2 regions of the Psychrobacter sp. M4 genome follow, and region 2 is predicted to be linked to the other one. Evidence: predicted binding sites of a transcription regulator. Region 2 holds the regulator's gene; the other holds the start of a gene.
The links. The regulator PhoB, encoded in region 2, activates phosphate uptake and scavenging genes when phosphate is short. The targets are predictions, from matches to a motif close to TGTCATNAANCTGTCATAA.

Region 1 (3,434 bases), 990 kb from region 2:
ACTTTTTAGGGTCTCAGGCGTTACTTGAGGGCTATTAATATTTTGGGTATCAACAGCACAGTTATTATTAGTATCTGCAGCGTTTTTAGCAGGTGAGCTCACTTAAGCCTCTTTTTCTTTATCAGCGGTCAAGGTGGACGCATAAGTATGGTCACGAGCGACAGCTTCACCAATAGCATCCAAGTATTTTTCAGCATCAAGCGCGGCCATACAGCCAGTACCAGCTGAGGTGATGGCCTGACGATAAACGTGATCTGCCACGTCTCCTGCCGCAAAGACGCCTTCAATACTAGTTTGTGTCGCATTGCCACTTAGACCGCTATTGACAATAATATAACCATCCTTCATATCCAGCTGACCTTTGAACAAATCAGTATTAGGTTTATGGCCGATTGCCACGAATATACCATGACTATCTAGCTGTTTAGTCGTACCATCAAGAGTAGATTCAATGACAACGCCATTAACGCCCATATCATCACCGACTACTTCTTTGACTTTATGGTTCCATTCAATTTTGACGTTGCCATTTTTGGCTTTTTCGAACAATTTATCTTGCAAGATCTTCTCAGAGCGCAGACTATCGCGGCGATGCACCAAGGTTACCTCGGATGCAATGTTGGATAAATAGAGCGCTTCTTCGACTGCTGTATTACCACCGCCAATAACAGCAACTTTTTGATTTTTATAAAAGAAGCCATCACAAGTAGCACAAGCGGAGACTCCTAGACCTCTAAATTTTTGTTCTGATTCTAAACCTAGATATTGAGCAGAAGCACCGGTTGAGATAATAAGGGCATCACAAGTATAGCTGCCGTTATTTCCTGTTAATTTAAAAGGACGCTCGCTAAGATCGACGTCATTAATATGATCGTAAACCAGCTCGGTACCAAAGCGCTCGGCATGATCTTTCATGCGCTCCATAAGTGCAGGGCCTGTCAAATCATAGGCATCACCTGGCCAGTTGTCGACCTCGGTAGTAGTAGTGAGCTGTCCACCTACTTCCAAACCCGTTACCATAACCGGCTTGAGATTGGCACGCGCAGCATAAACCGCAGCCGAATAACCTGCAGGTCCAGAGCCTAAGATAATAAGTTTTTCGTGACGAGGTTGTTGATAAGCAGTGTGATTATCAGTTGTCATTAATTTTCCTTACGAGTTTTAAAAATATGAAATTTAACAAAATAAAGAGAAAAAGTAGAAATTTTATAGCATTTTCATTATTAATGTTACTAACATAGGGGCAGTCGCCATAGAGCACAAGTTTGCTAAAGCAAATATAGGTATTGTTAGAACTAAAGTACGATTAACGGTGCTGTATTAACCATCCTCAGAGCTTTGGCATCAGTATAGCTTGGATACTAAGAAGGTATAAGGTATAAAGAATTGTCTTTATTGCAAATTATATAGCGTAGCCTTCTATCTACAACCGCTCTATAACCACTATTGTGTGTCTGCTTGCTTTTAAGTGCGTTATTAAAGTGTTCTATTGCCTGCTTTCTTTATAACACGCTCGCCACTTAACCTAAGTATTTGTTATTATAACAAGTTAGGCCAAGCTCAATCAGCGATGAAGGCTAGCTGTCATAACTAAGATAGCGATAAAATGCGAGCATCTAGCACAGTACCAAGCTCATAATGAGCTCAAAATTAGACCCATATTTTACGTCATGAGGGTGGCCAAGATGTCTTATAATGGTTAGTTTATTATAAGTGTTTAGTGACGTAAACTTATATCAGCATATCCAGTCAATATGATTGCACTCAATCATGAATTGACAACTATTTAGTATGAATAACAAGGCAGATCCTACGTGATATCAGCACCATTTATTGAATACTTGAAAAAAGGAACTTTTACTTTCCTTGGGACACTTTTGGCAGTTTATCTGTTTATCATTTTACTGACTTATACCGGCAATGATCCTAGCTGGTCGCATATCAGTAGTGATATGACGACTATTAATAATATGGGCGGCTCTACGGGCGCGTGGCTGTCGGATTTGTTTTATAGTTTTTTTGGTTTTGGGGCTTGGTGGTTGCTAATCTTTTTAGTTTATGAGTCCATTTTAATCTGGTGGGATAATAAACCGACTTTTTGGCCACTGCGTGTGGTTGCTTATGTGTTTTTATTATTGAGTAGTAGTGCGTTGTTTGCACAGCTGGTCGCTTTAGTACAGCAAGTTGCCAACCCTCTAGTGACAGGACTTGAAGGCGTAGCCGGCGGTATTATTGGACTAGAGTTGCAGGCACGTTTAGCACAGCTATTAACGCAGTGGGGCAGTGTACTGTTCTTGCTCGTATTTGTAGTGATTACGACTACTTTTGCCTTCAATATTCATTGGCAAGCGCTATATCATAAACTTGTCGATTTATCGTGGTTTGGCTCCGGTGTCAAAGCGGAGGCTACCGATACCGAACAGTATGCAAAAGATGACAACGATGAGGCGTTAGAGAATAATGAAGCTGTGCTTACAGAAGGTTTAATCAGTAAAAAGTCTAAAAAAGCCAAACCTGACTATGGACAATTGCCACTTGAGCTACAACCTACTCATAGCGAACAAACTAATCACGGACAGGCATCGATAAGTGACACAGAGCGCTTTGGTGATGTATTGACAGACTTTTTAATAAAATCAGGACTTGGCGCTAGTGTAAAAGCGACGCTTGCAACCGAAGCTGCGACCAATCAGAACGCTATGAGTGATAGTCTGTCAACCCCTACGTCTACTCTAAAGCATAATAATATCGACGCCGCGTCAGCACGTAAGGTTGAGCCCAGCTTTGCTTGGAACAATACCGATGTTATTGATGACCTATTAGCAGCTGCGCCTAATTCTAGCAATGACGACCAAGAAGCTATACCGGCGCTTGCAAGAGCACCACATACCGCTGATGCTAACGATTTTGAAGCGCCTACTTCTGAACCAGAGTTTTTTGAGACAAAAGAATCTGAATCAGAGATGGTAGCATCGCAGATATTAGAACCAGAAAAATCTGAGCAAGAGACAGCCGATCATACAGATACCGCCTTGAACGATAAATCTGACGAAGCAATCACGCCTGAAGTTGCTGAATTGGCAGATACTTGGTTGGATGCTTATCAGTCGATAGCAGCAGAATCCGAGGAGCCTTGGCAGCCAGAACCACAAGAGTCAGCTTTAACGTCCGTAACTGATCAATCGGTATCACCATCCTCAGACAATCAGCACGTAGAGGTGCAAGCTGCTACTGTTTCAGATACTGCTACTAATAAAAGAGTTTCAGAGGTACAAACCTCTATACCCGCAGCGCCAGCAGCGGACATGACTCCTACTAATACGCCACCTGCCAATCCAAAGGCTGCGCCAACCATAGAGACGGCTGAGTTAAATACCGCTACTAAACCAGTAGCTGCTGCCAAGTCAACGATGAGCTTTGCGGTACCCGAGGGC
Region 2 (3,434 bases):
CTATGTCGGCGATAGTGGTAATGCCAAAGGCACACCGCCGCACGTGCATTATGGTATTTATATTAACGGGCAAGCGGTCAATCCCTATCCATTACTGATAAAACCTGACAGCTAATAGTTGATTCATAACTTGGCGAAGCAAAAATGGAGCGTGTCAGGTATAGCTAAGTCACTTTAAAAGTGTTACAACTTAGTGCTACTGATATTAATTTTGCGCAGCCTCTGGCTGCAATGACACAGCACGCAAGTAAAATTAATATCAGTAGCACGTGGCTAAATATGTCAGTTTTATTTGGGATTGACTATAGATTTACTTTTAGTCACTTCAAATTTAATCGCTTCACTTTAAAACCGATACAGCGCGATCTTTTTTATTTTGAACGGATGATAGCAGGATCTGGCTTAGTATGAGCAGTTGTATTGTTAGGCATAGAGCGAACATGAGCGCTTGGGAATACGGCACTAAATGTCGAACCTACGCCTTCTACCGATTCAATTTGTAAATTTGCGTTATATTGATACAAGACATGTTTTACAATCGCCAGTCCCAACCCTGTCCCTCCGGTAGCACGGCTACGACCACTATCGACGCGATAAAAACGCTCAGTTAAACGGGTAATATGCTGTTGGGCAATGCCAATCCCATCATCTGTGACTGCAAATCGGCAGCCCTCTAGAGTTTTTGTCCAACTGATGACGATATTGCCGCCTTTAGGGGTATATTTGATCGCATTAACAACCAGATTGGATAATGCGCTATTGAGATACATCTCTGAACCAAATAAACCAGCGTCCGTATCTATCTGCAAGCTAATCGTATGCCCATATTCTTGATTATAAACCTGTGCGTCATTATAGACATGGGTGAGCAGGCTGCTCATATCGATATAATGTAACTCATGGGTCTCTTCGATCTCGATGCGAGATAGCAGCAATAAGTCATTCACCACTCTATTCATCCGTGCGGTCTGCTGGGTCATCAGCTCAAAACCGCGCTGCCAATGCGGAGGCATGTCTGGCTGATCTGAGAAGTTTTCAAGGTAACCCATCAGCACCGTTAGAGGCGTGCGCAGCTCATGAGAGACATTGGCCACAAAGTCGCGGCGCATTTGCTCCAGATGCTGCAAACGGGTCACATCATAAATGATCAGCAGCTTTTCATCCCCAAAATGGGTGAGCTCACACTTTAAATAACGCTTTGGATCTCGCCATGAGGCGATATGCACGCCATCGTTAGGCGACGTTACATTCTGATAATACTTTCGGAATTCAGGTGCTGTAATGAAGTCAAAAATGCACTTACCCTGATCGTCTGGTTGCAATAATAATAGATCCTCGGCCGCCTGATTCCACCACTCCAAACCATCATCATCATTGAGCAAAATCACCGCATCACGTAGTGCTCGTAGCGCGCTTCTGATTTTTGTGAGTTGATCCGTTGTGCTTTGTTGAGAATCTTGGTTTTGCGTATCTTGCGAGTCAGTGTCTCTAGGCGTCATCGTGTTTATCCACCGTCTTTATAAGCAGCTCTAATATTAGAATGTTCAACAGACCCTACTCTTGCTCAACTAAATTAGAGAACCGATAGCCAGTACCACGAACCGTTTGGATCAAGGTATCACAGTCATATGGTCGCAACAGTTTACGTAAACGCCGAATATGGACATCAATCGTGCGATCTTCGATGTAAACATTACCGCCCCAGACCTGATCTAGCAACTGTGCTCGCGTATAAGCACGCTCCGGATGACTCATAAAAAACGCCAGCAATCGATACTCTGTCGGACCGATATTTATGAGCGTACCATCAGCGGTGACGCGCTGACTTTTAGGATCTAGGCTCAGCTTACCTACGTCGATCGTCTTCTCAGTACCAAGCGCACTGCTACGGCGCAATACCGCCTTTATCCGTGAAATCAGCTCACGGGTGGAGAAAGGTTTGGTCATATAGTCATCAGCGCCAGCATCAAGACCGTGAACCTTACTATCTTCCTCGCTTTTGGCGGTCAACATAATGACAGGGATCTCAGAGAGTAGCTCATCGCTTTTGAGCATACGGCAAAAATCAATGCCGCTTTTATCACCGGGTAACATCCAATCGAGCAAAATCAGTGCCGGACGATGATCAACGACTTGCTGATGCGCCTCTAAGACATCAGCCGCCTGCAAACTCTCAAATCCAGCCATCTCTAACGTCATCACCACCATCTCGCGAATCGCTGGCTCATCTTCGACAATTAAAATCTGTTCATTTTGCATATGACAGCCTTTCTTAAGATACAAAAAATAGTTGGCGTTCAAAAAGACGATAAGCACTCGCCAATGTTTGCTCATTAAACCGATTAATTATGACAGTTTGATGACATTTACATTTAAATTATTTCTAATAAAAAGTTCAGTGGTCCATCATTGATACTGGTTACTTGCATATCAGCCCCGAACTGACCGCTGGCAATCTTTGGATATTGCGATTTGGCATAGACTATCATATCAGCGAATAACGCTTGGGCGCTATCTGGCGCCATCGCTCCGCCAAAGTCAGGACGGCGACCTTTATCAGTCTTTGCCATTAACGTAAACTGCGGTATTAACAGTAACCCACCGCCAACTTGCTGGACGTTTTGATCCAATTTACCACGCTTCGCAGGGTCGCTATCATTCTCAAAAATACGATAGGTGAGAATTTTATCAATCATCCGCTGCGTACTTTGCAAGTTATCATCATGCCCCAGCCCAACATACGCCAGTATTCCATATTCAATTGAACCCACACAGTTGTTATCAACTTCCACATTAGCAGTGCTTACTCGCTGTATAAGTGCCTTCATTCACTAACCCTTTATTCATGATATTCGTAGCTTTGATCGATTATGATCACACGGGCAGACGTTGTCCATGATAAAATACAACCTCATATTTTTTCCGTCTTCATAGCCTATTTTCATTCTAAAAATATTTCGGTAGCCCACTATGACCTTATTTACCACCATACAACAATTTGTTCCCCAACAAAAACTAAGCAAAATTGCTGGACGCTTAGCCGCCAGTCGTCACCCTGTCGTCAAGCGCGCCTTTATCCGCAGTTTTGCCAAAGCTTATGGTGTCAGCCTAGACGAATATGAACGTCAGAGCTTTAATGCCTATGAGAGCTTTAATGACTTTTTTACCCGTGAGCTCAAAGACGAGGCACGGGCGATAGACCCAACCGCAAACGGCATTGTTAGTCCCGCTGACGGTATCATATCGCAGCTTGGACAAATTGATGACAGTAAGCTACTACAAGCTAAAGGTCGCCACTACGATATAGGACAACTACTTGCTGATAGCAGCGACGGTCATTATTTCGCTGATGGTAGCTTTGCAACCATCTATCTAGCGCCAAGCAATTATCACCGTGTGCATATGCCTTTTGCCGGTACGCTGACAAAGACTCG

Region 1: the regulator PhoB is predicted to act here: its motif matches at 1,572-1,590, upstream of ACR63N_RS12150 (DNA translocase FtsK).

What each region holds. Positions count from the first base shown of each region.
Region 1 is NZ_CM146740.1:2,909,963-2,913,396, reverse strand. Features, by position in the region: gene aat (leucyl/phenylalanyl-tRNA--protein transferase) at 1-39, opposite strand, end outside; gene trxB (thioredoxin-disulfide reductase) at 103-1,143, opposite strand; gene ACR63N_RS12150 (DNA translocase FtsK) at 1,815-3,434, shown strand, end outside.
Region 2 is NZ_CM146740.1:335,294-338,727, reverse strand. Features, by position in the region: gene ACR63N_RS01460 (M23 family metallopeptidase) at 1-115, shown strand, start outside; gene phoR (phosphate regulon sensor histidine kinase PhoR) at 372-1,499, opposite strand; gene phoB (phosphate regulon transcriptional regulator PhoB) at 1,555-2,259, opposite strand; gene dtd (D-aminoacyl-tRNA deacylase) at 2,373-2,828, opposite strand; gene asd (archaetidylserine decarboxylase) at 2,971-3,434, shown strand, end outside.